Regions from separate parts of the Cronobacter turicensis genome, predicted to be linked through region 3. Evidence: predicted binding sites of a transcription regulator. Region 3 holds the regulator's gene; each other region holds the start of a gene.
The links. Region 3 encodes PhoB, which activates phosphate uptake and scavenging genes when phosphate is short. Its sites were predicted from a motif close to CTGTCATAAAACTGNCNNAT; they were not measured.
Positions count from the first base shown of each region.

Region 1: a site for PhoB is predicted at 4,630-4,649, ahead of serA (phosphoglycerate dehydrogenase). Genes of this name have one in related genera too.
Region 2: a site for PhoB is predicted at 3,775-3,794, ahead of glpT (glycerol-3-phosphate transporter). Genes of this name have one in related genera too.

Region 1 covers NZ_CP165997.1:754,325-760,077, forward strand. The annotation lists gene AB8W27_RS03615 (small-conductance mechanosensitive channel MscS) at 55-987, shown strand; gene argO (arginine exporter ArgO) at 1,133-1,768, shown strand; gene AB8W27_RS03625 (oxidative stress defense protein) at 1,873-2,655, shown strand; gene argP (DNA-binding transcriptional regulator ArgP) at 2,684-3,577, opposite strand; gene rpiA (ribose-5-phosphate isomerase RpiA) at 3,745-4,404, shown strand; gene serA (phosphoglycerate dehydrogenase) at 4,673-5,753, shown strand, end outside.
Region 2 covers NZ_CP165997.1:1,348,912-1,354,664, forward strand. The annotation lists gene tctD (transcriptional regulator TctD) at 1-162, shown strand, start outside; gene AB8W27_RS06520 (sensor histidine kinase) at 143-1,579, shown strand; gene AB8W27_RS06525 (YfaZ family outer membrane protein) at 1,720-2,262, shown strand; gene AB8W27_RS06530 (nicotinamide mononucleotide deamidase-related protein YfaY) at 2,356-3,552, shown strand; gene glpT (glycerol-3-phosphate transporter) at 3,903-5,255, shown strand; gene glpQ (glycerophosphodiester phosphodiesterase) at 5,265-5,753, shown strand, end outside.
Region 3 covers NZ_CP165997.1:3,317,644-3,323,396, forward strand. The annotation lists gene brnQ (branched-chain amino acid transporter carrier protein BrnQ) at 1-870, opposite strand, end outside; gene phoR (phosphate regulon sensor histidine kinase PhoR) at 1,269-2,582, opposite strand; gene phoB (phosphate response regulator transcription factor PhoB) at 2,605-3,294, opposite strand; gene sbcD (exonuclease subunit SbcD) at 3,493-4,707, shown strand; gene sbcC (exonuclease subunit SbcC) at 4,704-5,753, shown strand, end outside.

The sequences.
Region 1 (5,753 bases), 1.8 Mb from region 3:
GCTGCCGTAAACCGGGCAGTTTATTAATCACCCGACCAGGGGAAAGGATGTCGAATGGATGATTTACACGTAATAGACAGCATCAATAACGCCGGCGGCTGGCTGGTGCGTAACCAGGCGCTGCTTATCAGCTATGCCGTCAATATTGTGGCGGCCATCGCCATTATTATCGTCGGGATGATTGTGGCGCGCGCCATTTCCAATGCGCTAAACCGCGTCATGGTCGCCCGTCATATCGACGCCACCGTGGCCGATTTCCTGTCAGCCCTGGTGCGCTATGGGATCATCGCTTTTACGCTGATTGCCGCGCTGGGCCGCGTCGGCGTGCAGACGGCGTCCGTCATCGCGGTACTCGGTGCCGCCGGTCTGGCCGTCGGTCTGGCTCTGCAGGGGTCGCTCTCAAATCTTGCGGCGGGCGTACTGCTGGTCACTTTCCGTCCGTTCCGCGCCGGTGAATATGTCGATCTCGGCGGCGTCGCCGGTTCCGTGCTGCAGGTTCAGATCTTCTCCACCACGCTGCGCACGCCGGATGGACGTATTGTCGTGGTGCCGAACGGGAAAATCATCGCGGGCAACATTATCAACTTTTCGCGCGAACCGGTACGCCGTAACGAATTTATCATCGGCGTCTCTTACGATGCGGATATTGATAAAGTGCGCGCGCTGCTGACGGAGATTATTCAGTCCGAAGACCGCATCCTGAAAGATCGTGAAATGACCGTGCGTATGAACGAGCTGGGCGCGTCGTCCGTGAACTTCGTGATCCGCGTCTGGAGCAAGAGCAGCGATCTGCAGGAAGTTTACTGGGACGTGCTGGCGCGTATCAAGAAAACGCTGGACGCCAACGGCATCGGTATTCCTTACCCGCAGATGGATGTGCATTACAAGCCGGTCAACAACGCGGCTGAAGAAAAAGCACAGCCGCCGCAGTCTGCCATTATTACGCAGCCTGATGCGCCAAAGGAAAAACCGGCCGACGGCCAGTAAGCTCAATACGGTCTGCCTGGTGCAGGCCGTTTTTTTATTCTTCTTTATTAGCATTGCTTATTGGTGATTAAAATTATTCGTTTTTGCTAATGAACCGCAGCCCTTACACTGAGCGCCTGTCACGATAACGCTTGGGAAACGCAACGTGTTAAGCTTTTATTTTCAGGGGCTTGCCCTGGGATCGGCGATGATTTTACCGCTTGGCCCGCAAAACGCTTTTGTCCTGAACCAGGGCATTCGCCGCCAGTATCATCTGATGATCGCCTCGCTCTGCGCGTTGAGCGATATCGTATTAATCTGCGCCGGAATTTTCGGCGGCAGCGCTATCCTGATGCAGTCGCCGTGGCTGCTGGCGCTGGTGACGTGGGGCGGCGTGGCGTTTTTACTATGGTACGGTTTCGGGGCGCTGAAAACCGCGTTGGCGGGCAACCCGGAGCTGGCATCAGCGGAAATTCTCAACCAGGGCAGGCTGCGTATTATCACCACGATGCTCGCGGTGACCTGGCTTAATCCGCATGTTTATCTCGACACCTTTGTGGTGCTCGGCAGCCTTGGCGGACAGCTTGACGCCATTCCGAAACGCGCCTTTGCGCTCGGCACCATCAGCGCGTCGGTTATCTGGTTTTTCAGCCTTGCGCTGCTTGCCGCCTGGCTTGCGCCGCGTCTTCGCACCGCAAGAGCGCAACGGACGATTAATCTGCTGGTGGGCCTGGTCATGTGGATTATCGCCTTCCAGCTGGCGCGCGAAGGGATACATCATCTGTCCGCGCTCGGCCTCTAAGCCTTCTCTGATGGACATTCGGCGTTGAGCCGCTAAGCTTGCAGGCAGATGCCCGACTCTCTCTGGCGGGCGGTTTTACTTGCACGCAGCATGGAGGAAGAACAGTGAAGTTTAAAGTGATGGCCCTTGCGGCAATGATTGGTTTTGGCGTGACGTCCGTTCAGGCGAATGAACTGCCCAACGGCCCGCATATTGTCACCTCCGGCACGGCGAGCGTGGATGCGGTACCGGATATCGCGACGCTGTCTATTGAGGTCAACGTCTCTGCGAAAGACGCGGCATCCGCGAAAAAACAGGCGGACGATCGCGTGGCGCAGTATCTGACTTACCTGCAGAACAACGGCGTCGAGAAAAAAGACGTGAACGCCGCCAACCTGCGTACCCAGCCGGAATATGAGTATCTCAAGGATGGCAAAACCCAGCTGAAGGGGTATCGCGCGGTACGCACCGTTGACGTGACGTTGCGCAAACTCGATAAACTGAACGAGCTGCTGGATGGCGCGCTGAAAGCGGGCCTCAATGAAATCCGCTCGGTTTCCCTGGGCGTGGCGCATCCGGATGAATATAAAGATAAAGCGCGCAAAGCGGCTATTGACGACGCGGTGCGTCAGGCGCAGCAACTGGCGAGCGGCTTTAATAGCAAGCTTGGTCCGGTTTACAGCGTGCGCTACCACGTTTCTAACTACCAGCCGACCCCGGTGATGCGCATGATGAAAGCCGAAGCGGCGGCGCCGGCCTCCGCGCAGGACACTTACGATCAGCAGACTATCCAGTTTGACGATCAGGTGGATGTGGTGTTTGAACTCCAGCCTTCTCAGGCGCAGAACGGTACGGCGAACCCGGGTACCGCGCCTGCGGCGACCAACGCGCCATCACAGCAGCAGTAAACGAAAAACCCGCCACCTGGCGGGTTTTTTAATCCTGACGCAGTACCTTGCGCCCGTAATCCAGCAGCGCGTCGGTGACCTTGCGCATCATACGGCTCTCCGGCGCGAAGCGGTGCCAGAAGAGCATCCGGCGCTGGTAAAGCCCGGGCGTCAGGTCGATAAGCTCGCCGCTTTGCAGCTCTTTTTCAATCTGCAGATGCGGGATCATACAGCACGTCGTGCCCTGGCGGGCCAGCTGTACGAAGGCTTCCGACGAGTTAACGATGTGGCAGGGCACGCTGCCCGGCGGCAGATCGAAATTCTGCTGTAAAAACGCCTGATGCATATCATCCAGGTGGTCGAAGGCGACAGCGGGCGCTTTCAGGAGCGACGCGCGCGTTACGCCGTTCGGGAAGTAGCGATCGGCAAAGGGTTTAGAGGCGACGAAGAGATAGTCCAGCGCGCCCAGTTGATCGACAAGACAGCTCGGCAACGCCTGAGGCTGAATACTCACCGCGCCCACCACTTCGCCGCGGCGCAGCCGCTCCTGGGTGCGGGTTTCATCTTCGACCTGCAAATTGAGGCGTACCGGCGAATCCGCCAGCACGGGTGCCAGCGCGGGCAGGAGCCAGGTCGCGAGACTGTCGGCGTTAACCGCGAGCGACAGCAGCAGCGGCGTCGAGCCGGTCTGTTCATCGCCCAGCCACTCTTCTTCCAGCAGCTCGACCTGGCGCAGCAGGGCCAGCAACTTTTGCCCCTGCTCGGTGGGTCGCGGCGGCACAGTACGCACCAGCAACGGCTGACCGAACGTATTTTCCAGTTGTTTAATACGTTGCGATACAGCGGACTGCGTAATACACAGCTTTTGTGCGGCGCGCTCAAACCCGCGCTCTCTTATCACCGCATCCAGCGCCTGTAGTGTTCTGTAGTCCGGGCGTTTCATCTCTGTGGTGTGCTCCCTGTCTCGTTATGTTTCGCACTATGACATAAATTTGCACCGGATACAGACCCAAACGCAAACATCGGAGCTGTGCCGCAGAATGACTCGCCCATTGCGTGACGGGTTGTTTTATAATGCGTCACAGTTTTTACACCACAGGCAAAATTCTCATGACGCAGGATGAACTTAAAAAAGCCGTCGGCTGGGCCGCACTTCAGTATGTCGAGCCGGGCACGATTGTCGGCGTAGGCACAGGCTCCACCGCTGCGCATTTTATCGACGCGCTGGGCACCATGAAAAACGAGATTGAAGGAGCGGTTTCGAGCTCTGACGCCTCTACCGAAAAGCTCAAAAGCTTAGGCATTACCGTTTTCGATCTTAACGAGGTGGATTCTCTCGGCATCTATGTGGATGGCGCTGATGAGATCAACGGCCAGATGCAGATGATCAAAGGCGGCGGCGCGGCGCTGACCCGCGAGAAAATCATCGCGTCGGTGGCGAAAAAGTTCATCTGTATTGCGGATGCGTCCAAGCAGGTGGATGTGCTCGGCAACTTCCCGCTACCGGTGGAAGTGATCCCGATGGCCCGTAGCGCGGTCGCGCGTCAGCTCGTGAAGCTCGGCGGGCGTCCGGAGTATCGTCAGGGCGTGGTGACCGATAACGGCAACGTGATTCTCGATGTCTACGGTATGGCCATTCTCGATCCGATTGCGCTGGAGAATGCCATTAACGGCATTCCGGGCGTTGTCACCGTTGGGCTTTTTGCGAACCGCGGCGCGGACGTGGCGCTGATCGGCACCGCCGACGGCGTGAAAACCATCGTGAAATGATCTGACCGGGGCGCTTCGGCGCCCCTGCGGTTAAAAAAAATTCCCCGCCTGAATTTGGTGACATCTCTCACATTTTTGTTTCCATCCTGTTAATCCTTCCGTCATATTTCTGCCATGCAACATTTTCTCCTGCCTTTTATCTCTGCGTGATGTTTCTTCAACGTCGCGACGCAAACGTTCATATTGCCGGAAACGCAAATTTTGATATGTTGGCAGAAGGCTGGCTTATTTCAGCTTCATAACAGTTCAGACAAGACAGGGTCGGGAAATGGCAAAAGTATCGCTGGAGAAAGACAAAATTAAATTCTTGCTGGTGGAAGGGGTTCACCAGAAAGCCATCGATAATCTGCGCGCTGCAGGTTATACCAACATTGAATATCACAAGGGCGCGCTCGACAGCGAACAGCTGAAAGCGTCCATCCGCGATGCGCACTTTATCGGCCTGCGATCCCGTACTCATCTGACTGAAGAGATTTTTGCCGCGGCGGAAAAACTGGTCGCGGTCGGCTGCTTCTGCATCGGCACCAACCAGGTGGATCTGAACGCGGCGGCGAAGCGCGGCATTCCGGTCTTTAACGCGCCATTCTCCAACACTCGCTCAGTGGCCGAGCTGGTGATCGGCGAATTGCTGCTGCTGCTGCGCGGTATTCCGGAAGCGAACGCCAAAGCGCATCGCGGCATCTGGAATAAACTGGCGACGGGTTCGTTTGAAGCGCGCGGTAAGAAACTGGGCATTATCGGCTACGGCCATATCGGTACCCAGCTCGGTATCCTCGCGGAATCACTCGGGATGAACGTGTTTTTCTACGATATCGAAAGCAAGCTGCCGCTCGGCAACGCCACCCAGGTCCAGCATCTCTCCGATCTGCTTAACATGAGTGATGTGGTGAGCCTGCACGTGCCGGAAAACGCCTCGACCAAAAACATGATTAGCGCGGAAGAGCTGGCGCTGATGAAGCCCGGCGCGCTGCTCATCAACGCCGCACGCGGTACGGTGGTGGATATCCCGGCGCTGTGCGAAGCGCTTTCCAGCAAACATCTGGCGGGCGCGGCGATTGACGTCTTCCCGGTTGAGCCTGCGACCAACAGCGATCCGTTTAATTCGCCGCTGTGCGAGTTCGATAACGTGATCCTGACGCCGCACATCGGCGGTTCAACCCAGGAGGCGCAGGAAAATATCGGTCTGGAAGTGGCGGGCAAACTCGCGAAATACTCCGACAACGGCTCGACGCTCTCAGCGGTCAATTTCCCGGAAGTTTCTTTGCCGCTGCACGGCGGCAGCGTCAGCCGTCTGCTGCACATTCACGAAAACCGTCCTGGCGTGCTGACTGCCATCAACCAGATTTTCG
Region 2 (5,753 bases), 2.0 Mb from region 3:
TTCGAACAGGTGTTCAGCTTAAGCGACGACGTCAGCCCGGAAAGTATTGAGATCTACATCCACCGGCTGCGCAAAAAGCTGCTGGCGAGCAATGTTCAAATTACCACGCTGCGCGGCCTGGGTTATGTGCTGGAGTGCAGCGATGAGCTGGTTGCGCCCTGAATCTCTGCTCGGAAAACTGCTGCTGTTTCTCGGTCTGCCGCTCTCGCTGCTGTGGGCCTTTTCGGCCTTAAACAGCTACGTCAGCGCGCTGAATGCCGCGACCCAGGCCTACGATCGCACGTTGCTGGCCTCGGCGCGCATTATTGCCGAGCGCCTGAACGTCCAGCATGGCGAATTGCAGGCGGACGTGCCCTGGGTGGTGCTGGACAGCGTCGAGCGCAACATGAATGACCGCCTCTACTACAAAGTACAGGATACGCACGGGCGGGTGATCTCTGGCTATGACGATCTGCCGTCGATGCCGCGCGGCGTGGCGCGCACCGAACTTTACCCGGCGCTGGCGTGGTTTTATCACACGACGTATCAGGGCCAGCGGCTGCGAGTGGCGCGGCTGTTGCAGCCGGTCAATGAAGACGGCATTAACGGCATGGCGGAGATTTACGTCGCCGAGACGTTGCAGTCGCGTCATCTGCTGGCGCGGCAGTTGCTTATCTCTTCCGCGCTCTCGCAGGGCGGGCTGGTGCTGTTAACGCTGGTGCTCGCCGGATTGCTGCTGCGTCGCGTACTCAAGCCCATGCGCAAGCTCTCGCGCCTGATGGTGAGACGCTCGCCCGGCGAGCTGACCCCGCTGCCCGATCTGCTGCCGTGGTCGGAAACGCGGCTGCTGATCATCGCTTTCAACCGCTATATCAGCCGCCTGCGCGCGCTGATCGCCCGCCAGGAGCGCTTTAGCGCCGACGCCTCGCACCAGTTAAAAACGCCGCTGACCGTGCTGAAAACCCAGGCGGCCGTCGCGCTGGCAAGCCCCGATCCGGCGCAGTGGCGCGAAAGTCTCCAGGCGATGAGCGCGACGCTGGATCAGACTATCGATCTGACCGAACGCCTGTTGCAGCTCGCGACGCTGCGGCGCGCGGCGCCGGGCGAGACGCGCGCGCTCGGCGTGGTGGATCTGGTGGCGGCGGCGCGGGAAAGCTGTTTCTCCCGCCTGCCGCAGGCGCGCAGCAAACCGGTCGATCTCGGATACGAGGGCGAAGAAGGGCCGGTGTGGGTCGCCGCCGAGCCTCTGCTGCTGGCGGAGCTGTGCGCCAATTTGCTGGATAACGCGCTGAAATATACGCCCGCAGGCGGCGTGGTGACGGTGCGCGTCTGCCTTGACGCAGGCGAGGCGCGCCTTGAGGTGGAAGACAGCGGACCAGGCATTGACGCCGCGCAGCGCGACCAGGCGCTGACGCCATTTCGCCGTCTCGATAATGCCGCGATGCACCCCGGCGCCGGGCTGGGGCTGGCGCTGGTGAATGACATCGCCCGCTGGCATCGCACCCGGGCAGAACTTCTGAAAGGCGAGCAGCTCGGCGGGCTGCTGGTGCGCGTTCGTCTGCCGCTGCATCCGCCCGCGCGCGGCCAAAGCGCCGTTTAATGCTTTTCCGCATAGGTGTTTTCTCCTTTTTCACGTGCCGCAGGGAGGCGGTGAGCGCATCGCATTGATCGCCGCCCCGATACAGGTACAATGCCGCGTTGCGTTTGCAGGGCTCTTTTTCTTTTTTTGAGATACATGGAATGAAAAACACACTTCGTTTAGCACTGGCCGGCCTGCTGCTGGCTGCCACACAGGCGGGCGCCATCAGCGTCAATGGCTCTGTGGGCGAGCATTACACCAATATGGGCGTCGGTTTCGGCACGGAAAGCAGCGGTCTGCAACTGACCGGCAACTGGGCGCACAATGACGATCACGGCGATATTGTGGGCGCCGGTCTGGGCTTCAACTTGCCGCTGGGGCCGTTTATGGTCACGCCGGGCGTCAAGGCCATTTACCTGAACCCGAACGAAGGGGATGAAGGCTACGCGGCGGCTGTCGGCGGCGGCGTGCGCTGGGATATCGGGCAGCGTATCTCGCTGTTCGGCGATTACTACTACTCGCCGGATTCGCTTTCCAGCGGCGTGAACGACTACCAGGAAGCCAGCGCGGGCGCGCGTTTCTCCCTGTTCCGTCCGCTCAGCGTGGAAGCCGGTTACCGCTACATCAACATGACCGGTAAAGATGGCGATCGCGACAGCAAAGTGGCCGATGGCCCGTACCTGGGCGTCAGCGCAGGCTTCTGATTTTCCGGGCGCGGTGTTCCGCTGCGCCTGTTTTTCTCCTTCTTCTTTTCTCTGCGCGCTATAGTAAAGCCTTCCCTTCCTGCGGAGAAAATAATGCTACAGACAGAAATGCTCTCGACCGGCGATGAGGTGTTGCACGGTCAGATTGTCGATACCAACGCCGCCTGGCTTGCCGATCTGTTTTTTAATCAGGGATTGCCGCTGACCCGCCGCAACACCGTGGGCGACAGCCTGGAATCGCTGGTATCCGCGCTGACCGAGCGCAGCCAGCACGCCGATATCTTAATCGTCAACGGCGGCCTCGGGCCGACCAGCGACGATCTCAGCGCCGAGGCGGCGGCCCGCGCGGCGGGTGTGGAGCTGGTGCTGCATGAAGGCTGGCTCGCGCAGATGGAGCGCTTTTTCACAGCGCGCGGGCGCGTGATGGCCGCGAGTAACCGCAAACAGGCGCTGCTGCCGGCGGGCAGCGAAATGATCGACAACCCGGTTGGCACCGCCTGCGGGTTCGCTATTAAGCTCAACCGCTGTCTGATTTTCTTCACGCCCGGCGTCCCGTCTGAATTCAAACGGATGGTGGAGCATGAGATCCTGCCGCGCCTGCGTGAGCGCTTTACGCTCCCCGCGCCGCCGCTCTGCCTGCGACTCACCACGTTCGGGCGCTCCGAAAGCGATCTCGCCGCAGAACTCGATCCCCTGACGCTGCCGCCGGACGTGGCGATGGGCTACCGCTCCTCCACGCCGATTATCGAGCTCAAACTCACCGGCCCGGCGTCGCGTCGCGCAGAGATGGAAGCCCTCTGGCCGCACGTGCGTGAGGTGGCAGGCGACAGCCTGATTTTTGAAGGCACTGAAACGCTGCCTGCCCAGATTGCGCGCTGCCTGCGCGAGCAGCAACTGAGCATTACGCTGAGCGAACAGTTCACCGCGGGCCTGCTGGCGCTGCAACTCTCGGGTGCCGACGCGCCGCTGCTGGCGAGCGAAGTGCTGCCTGCCCAGGTGGAGACGCTGGCGCAGACCGCCCACTGGAACGTCGATCGCCGCAGCCGCCATCTCGCCGATCTGGCGCTGAGCATCGCGAGCTTTGAAGACGACGAGATCAACATCGCGCTGACCACGCCGCAGGGCACGCAGGCCGTGCGTCTGCGCTTTAACGCCAGCCGTTACGCGCTGCGTATCCGCCAGGAGATTTGCGCCATGATGGCGCTTACGCTGGTGCGCCGCTGGCTGAATGGCCAGGACGTGACGGCAAGCCAGGGTTGGGTGCAGGTTGTCGAGACGCACACGGTCTGACGGCGCAACGGGGCGCCTGTGCATCGCCGGGCGCCCGTGTTTCCTGAGTGTTTGATGTCAGGCCCGCCACGCTGCTGGCGGCGCTGACCGCAGTTCGCCCTATGTTCTTTTCAGCTCACCCGCACCTGTCCTCCACATTTCTCTGCCTCTGTTTGGACTTAATCGAAAATAAACGCGCACAGAACGAAAAATAATCGTGACGCGATGCGCATTTGTTTTCGATTGTCATAATTCTGTAACAATTTGTGCGATGTTTCACAGCATAAATAATGCATTTTGCCTACTATCACGCTCGCAAAGGAAACATAAGTAAAACGAATAGATATAACCCTCATCAGCAGGAGACAGAGATGTTAAGTATTTTTAAACCCGCCCCGCATCGCGCCAGGCTACCTGACGGCGAAGTCGATCAGCACTATCGCCGCCTGCGCTGGCAGATTTTTATGGGGATTTTCTTCGGCTATGCCGCTTACTATCTGGTGCGTAAAAACTTTGCGCTGGCGATGCCATATCTGGTGGAGCAGGGCTTCTCACGTGGCGATCTCGGCTTTGCGCTCTCTGGCATTTCCATCGCTTATGGTTTTTCGAAATTCATCATGGGTTCGGTCTCTGACCGTTCGAATCCCCGTGTCTTTCTGCCTGCAGGCCTGATCCTCGCGGCGGCAGTGATGCTGTTTATGGGCTTCGTTCCCTGGGCGACCTCCAGCATTATGGTGATGTTTGTGCTGCTGTTCCTGTGCGGCTGGTTCCAGGGCATGGGGTGGCCGCCGTGTGGACGCACCATGGTGCACTGGTGGTCGCAGAAAGAGCGCGGCAGGATTGTTTCCGTGTGGAACTGCGCTCATAACGTCGGCGGCGGGATCCCGCCGCTGCTGTTCCTGCTCGGCATGGCGTGGTTTAACGACTGGCACGCCGCGCTGTATATGCCTGCTTTCGCGGCGATTCTGGTGGCGATTATTGCGTTCGCCCTGATGCGCGATACGCCGCAGTCCTGTGGTCTGCCGCCCGTTGAGGCATACAAAAATGACTACCCGGACGACTATAACGAGAAGCACGAAGAAGAGCTGACCGCGAAGCAAATCTTCATGCAGTATGTACTGCCGAATAAGCTGCTGTGGTACATCGCCATCGCGAACGTCTTCGTTTACCTGCTGCGCTACGGCATTCTCGACTGGTCGCCGACCTATTTAAAAGAGGTGAAGCATTTCGCGCTGGATAAATCCTCGTGGGCGTATTTCTTCTATGAATACGCAGGCATCCCCGGCACGCTGATTTGCGGCTGGATGTCGGATAAAGTTTTCCGCGGCAACCGTGGCGCGACCGGCGTGTTCTTTATGACGCTGGTGACCATCGCCACCCTCGTTTACTGGCTCAACCCGCCGGGCAACCCGCATGTCGATATGGCGTGCATGATTGTCATCGGCTTTCTGATTTACGGCCCCGTGATGCTGATTGGTCTGCATGCGCTGGAGCTGGCGCCGAAAAAGGCGGCGGGCACCGCGGCGGGCTTTACCGGCCTGTTCGGTTATCTGGGCGGTTCGGTAGCGGCGAGCGCTATCGTGGGCTATACCGTCGATTTCTTCGGCTGGGATGGCGGTTTTATGGTGATGATTGGCGGCAGCATTCTGGCGGTATTGCTGCTGATTATCGTGATGGTGGGCGAGCACAGACAGCACCATGCGACCCTGGCGAAACGCGCATAAGGAGCAACGATGAAGCTGAAAATGACGCTGGCGGCGCTGGCGATTGGCGTGATGTCGGCAAACGCGCTGGCGGCGGAGAAACTGGTTATCGCCCATCGCGGCGCCAGCGGGTATCTGCCGGAGCATACGCTGCCGGCCAAAGCGATGGCCTATGCGCAGGGCGCGGATTATCTTGAGCAGGATCTGGTGTTGACCAAAGATGACCAGCTGGTGGTGCTGCATGACCACTATCTGGATCGCGTCACCGACGTGGCGGAGCGCTTCCCGGACCGCGCGCGTAAAGATGGCCGTTATTACGCGATTGATTTCACGCTTGCGGAGATCAAATCGCTGAAATTCAGCGAAGGTTTTGAGCTGGAAAACGGCAAAAAAGTGCAGACGTTCCCTGGCCGCTTCCCGATGGGCAAATCAGATTTCCGGGTGCATACCTTTGAAGAAGAAATTGAGTTTGTGCAGGGGCTGAATCACTCCACCGGCAAAAACATCGGTATTTACCCG
Region 3 (5,753 bases):
CGCCAGGAAGATCAGCGCCGCCAGCAGGAAGCTGCCCGCGCCGCCGAAGGTGTGCTGAACATAGGCGTGAAGGATTGCCGCGCCGTTAACGGATTGATCGACCAGCGTCGCGCTGTCAGAGCCCAGACGGAACAGCGCCAGGTAGAGCAGCGTCAGGCCGACGCCCGCCATCAGGCCCGCGAAAATGGTGTAGCGCGTCAGCAGACGAGAATCAGTGACGCCGCGCGAACGGGCCGCGTTGACGATAACAATCCCGAACACCATCGCGCCCAGCGTATCCATCGTCAGATAGCCGTTGACGAAGCCGTTGGAGAACGCCGCTTTCTCATAGGCCTCCGTCGCCACGCTGATATCGCCCGCCGGCCAGACAATCGCCGCCACAGACAGCACCACCAGCGCGATGATTTTCAGCGGCGCCAGGAAGTTACCCACGGTATCCAGCAGTTTGCCCGGATAGAGCGACACCAGGATCACCAGCGCGAAGTAGACCAGGCTGTAGATAAGCAGCGGCAGCGCGCCGTCGCCGGTGAGCGGCGCAATGCCCACTTCAAACGACACGGTCGCGGTGCGCGGCGTCGCGAACAGCGGCCCGACGGCCAGATAGCAAACCGTCGCCAGCAGAATGCCCGCCACGCGGCCAATCGGATGGCTCAGGCTGTCAACGCCGCCGCCGACTTTCGCCAGCGCCACCACGGTCAGCACAGGCAGACCCACGGCGGTAATAAGAAAGCCGATCGCCGCCGTCCAGACATGCGGACCGGCCTGCAAACCAACCATAGGAGGGAAAATGATATTGCCCGCGCCGACGAACAACGCAAAGGTCATAAACCCCAGTGCGATAATGTCGCGCGATTTTAAGTGATGGGTCATAAGATTTACTGCCTGTGGATGTGGTGTTGAAATTGAATAATTTTTTACCGCCAGTCACCTGACGAAAACGCCGCTATTTCCAGGGCTGACAGCGGGATATGCTTCCCGATTACGCTGGCGAAGAATTGTTTTTCGATTTACCACGCAAAAACAGTCGGTCTGGCAATAGCAGGGGCGCAATTTAAACGCTTATAACGTTTAAAGGCAAGACGGGATCGTAAAACCAGACCTTTATGCCAGATCTAAGTTTCAGGGCAGTGATAAAATCTAAAATCGTAAAAAACCTCCGGCGATTCGCGCGAGCAAAAAAGCGCCAAACGCTGAAAAAAGCGTTCAGAGGCGGCAAAAAAATGAATAAGGCCAGCTTATCGCTGGCCCTGGAAAGGAAGCTTTACGAATTAAACCTCAGAAACGGCTTTAGCAGGCGTGGCGACAATCAGTCGCTCCGGCAGGAGGAACGAAAACGTGGTGCCTTTGCCAGGCGCGCTTTCTATCTCAAGACGCGCGTCGTGGTGCGTCAGCGCGTGTTTCACAATCGCCAGCCCCAGCCCGCTGCCGCCGGTCTGGCGCGAACGCGCCTTGTCCACCCGGTAGAAACGCTCGGTCAGACGCGGAATATGCTCCGCGGCAATCCCCGGCCCGGTGTCGGCCACGCTAAAGCGCGCGCCATTCGCCACATGCTCCCAGCGCACCGTAATGTGCGTCCCGGCGGGCGTATGATTGACTGCGTTATACACCAGATTTGAAATCGCGCTGCGCAACTGCTCGTCATTGCCGAGCACTTTAAGCTGCGGGTCCACCTCAAAAGTAAACGTCTGCCTCTGCTGGCTGAGCGTCTGCGCTTCGCGCTCCACCACCCGCAGCATCATCGGCACGTCGATCGTCTCGTTGAGCTGCATCGCGGGCGCCGCCTCGATTTTCGAAAGCGTCAATAGCTGTTTCACCAGCCCTTCCATGCGGTACGTCTGCTCGCGCATCGTGTGCAGCGCTTTTTCACGCAGCGGCCCTTCGAGCGTCTGCTCGTGCATCATCTCCAGATAGCCCTGCAACACGGTCAGCGGGGTGCGCAACTCGTGGCTGACGTTGGCGAAAAAGTTGCGCCTGGCGCCTTCGAGCTGATGCATCTGCGTGACGTCGCGCGCCACCATCAGCAGCTGATCTTCGCTGTACGGCATGACGCGAAACTCAAGATGACGCCCGTTATTGAGCACCAGATGCAATGGCCGGTTGAACTCCTGGCCGCGCAGATAGCTGGTGAATTCCGGATAGCGCAGCAGGTTTAAGATGTTCTGGCCGTTATCGTCGGGCCAGCGCAGGCCGAGAAGCTGTTGCGCAAGGCCGTTGCACCAGAAGATAACGCCTTCTTCCGTGGTCAGCACCACGGCGTCCGGCAGGGATTCCGCGCCGCTGCGAAAGCGTTTGATAAGATTACCCAGTTCGCGACGGCGTTTTTTATTGCGCAACTGCATCTGGTGCAGGCCGTAGAGCAAGGGTTCCCAGCTGCCGCTGCCGGGCGGCGGCGTCATGCTGCGATCCACCCACAGCCACCAGGAGAGCCGCAGCAGATTCCAGAAATGCCAGACCAGCAATCCGGTTACCGCCGCCAGTAAAAACCATGCCAGATAGCCGAATATCGCCCCGAGCACCAGCGCCGGAATACAGCACAGCAACAGCTCCAGCACCAGTCTTTTCCATGACAGCCGTTCCAGCACGCGTCACACTCCTGTTTTGGGTTTAAAAACGGGTTGAGAACCGATAACCCGTACCGCGCACCGTTTGTACCATTCTGTCATGACCGCTGTGTTCCAGCGCCTTGCGCAGGCGGCGGATATGCACATCCACGGTACGATCTTCCACATACACATTGGTGCCCCAGACGTGGTTCAGCAGCTGTTCACGGCTGTAAACGCGCTCCGGGTGCGTCATAAAGAAATGTAACAGCTTGAATTCGGTCGGCCCCATATCGAGGGGATTTTCGCCGGTCATCACGCGGTGCGATGACGGATCGAGGCTTAAGCCCTGCATTTCGATGACTTCATCCACCGCCATCGGCGAGATACGGCGCATGACTGCTTTAATACGCGCCACCAGCTCTTTCGGGGAGAACGGTTTGGTAATGTAATCGTCGGCGCCCGTTTCCAGCCCACGCACGCGATCTTCTTCTTCACCGCGCGCGGTCAGCATCACCACCGGGATCTCGCGGGTCAGCGCTTCGCGTTTGATATGCTTAATAAACTGGATCCCCGATCCGCCGGGCAGCATCCAGTCCAGCAGAATCAGATCGGGCCAGGGCTCATTGAGTTGATTCACCGCACTGTCATAATCTTCCGCTTCCACCGGCTGGAAGCCATTTTGCTCCAGTACGAAACACACCATCTCGCGGATAGGTGCTTCATCTTCAACGACCAGAATACGTCTCGCCATGATTCGCCCTGTTAAATAAAGTAAACAGTATGTAATGCGGCGCCATTATGCGTCAGATTTATGACAGATTTATGAAAAAGATGACCGTAAGATGACCTGTCAGCGCGTGCGGTAAAACCCGGCGGCGCGACGAAACAGGACACCCGCCGTACTGGATGTTTATAATCCCCTTCTCGCTTTTTCGCCACAGGGCATCCCATGCGTATTCTGCATACCTCAGACTGGCATCTTGGTCAAAATTTTTACGCCAAAAGCCGCGCCGCCGAACATGAAGCCTTTCTCGACTGGCTGCTGGAGGCGGCAATGGCGCATCAGGTAGATGCGATTATTGTCGCAGGCGACATCTTTGATACCGGCGCGCCGCCCAGCTATGCGCGCGAGCTCTATAACCGCTTTGTCGTCAAACTTCAGGCGGCAAACTGCCCGCTTATCGTGCTTGGCGGCAACCATGATTCGGTGGCGACGCTCAATGAATCCCGCGAGCTGCTGGCCTGCCTGAACACGCAGGTCATCGCCAGCGCGCAGCTCACGCCGGAAAGCCAGGCCACGTTATTATACCGCCGCGACGGCGAGCCGGGCGCGGTGCTCTGCCCGGTGCCGTTTTTACGCCCGCGCGACGTGCTGCGAAGCCTCAGCGGGCAGTCGGGCCGGGAAAAACAGCAGCAGTTGCTGGAGGCCATCAGCCAGCACTATCAGCAAAGCTATGAGGCCGCCTGCCAGCTTCGCGGCGAGCGTAATCTGCCGATTATCGCGACCGGCCATCTTACCACCGTGGGCGTCACCAAAAGCGACGCGGTGCGCGACATCTATATAGGCACGCTCGACGCCTTTCCGGCGGACCGCTTTCCGCCCGCCGATTATATCGCGCTGGGGCATATTCACCGCGCCCAGAAAGTCGCGGGCTGCGAGCATATCCGCTACAGCGGCTCGCCGATTGCGCTGAGCTTTGATGAAACCGGTAAAGAGAAAAGCGTTTATCTGGTGGAGTTCGCCGACGGCAAACTGCGCGACGTCACGGCCCTGCCGGTGCCGGTCAGCCAGCCGCTGGCGGTACTGAAAGGCAGCCTGGAGTCTATCACCGCGCAGCTCGAACAGTGGCGCGATGCGCCGGACGAGCCCAGAGTGTGGCTCGATATCGAAATCGACACCGGCGAATTTCTGCATGATATGCACCGCCAGATAAGCCAGCTGACCGAAAGCCTGCCGGTGGAAGTCGTTCTGCTGCGCCGCAGCCGTGAAATGCGCGAGCGCGCGCTTGGCTCGCTCAGCACCGAAACGCTCAGCGAGCTGGGGGTGGAGGAGGTGTTTGAACGCCGCCTGGAGCTGGAAGCCCTGGAGGAGCCGGAGAAAGCGCAGTTGCGCACGCTCTTCGCCCGCACGCTGGAAAGCCTGCACGAGGAGGACGAAGCATGAAAATCTTAACCCTGCGGCTGAAAAACCTGAACTCGCTGAAAGGCGAATGGAAAATCGACTTCACCGCCGAGCCGTTCGCGAGCAACGGGCTGTTCGCCATCACCGGGCCGACCGGCGCGGGTAAAACCACGCTGCTTGACGCCATCTGCCTTGCGCTCTACCACCGCACGCCGCGCCTGAACGCGCTGTCGCAAAGCCAGAATGACCTGATGACGCGCGATACCGCCGAATGCCTGGCAGAAGTGGAGTTTGAAGTAAAAGGCGTCGCCTGGCGCGCGTTCTGGAGCCAGAGCCGCGCGCGGGGCCTGCCGGACGGCAATCTGCAGGCGCCGCGCGTGGAGCTGGCGCGCTGCGAAGACGGCAAAATCGTCGCCGATAAAATTAAAGATAAACTCGACAGAATAGCCGCGCTGACGGGTCTGGATTACGACCGTTTCACCCGCTCCATGATGCTCTCGCAGGGGCAGTTCGCCGCCTTTCTCAATGCCGAGGCCAAAGCGCGCGCCGAACTGCTGGAAGAGCTGACCGGCACTGAAATCTACGGCCAGGTCTCGGCGCGTATTTTCGAACAGCATAAAGAGGCGCGTAGCCAGCTTGAGAAGCTCGAATCCCAGGCGCAGGGCGTGCGGCTGCTGGACGATGCGCAGCGCGAAAGCTTAACCACAGGTTTGCAGGCGCTCACTGACGATGAAAAAACGCTGCTCGCCCGCCAGCGCCAGTTACAGCAAGAACACCTGTGGCTGACGCAGCGCACGGCGCTTGCCAGCGCCCAGGACGCGGCGGGCCATGCGGCGGCGGCGGCAGATCAGGCACTACTGGCCGCCGCGCCGCAGCTGGCGCGTCTTGAAACGGCGCTACCGGCGGAAAAACTGCGCCCGGCCTGGCTGCGTAGTCAGGAGCTGGAAACCGCCCTTGCCGCCACTGGTCGCAAGCATGAAGAAGTAAGCGTTCGCTTACAGGAAAGCCAGCAGCGCCGCCGGGAGATCCGCCAGGCCGCCGCGCAACAGGCGCAAGCCCAGACGCACGAGCTCGGCGAACTGGGCCGC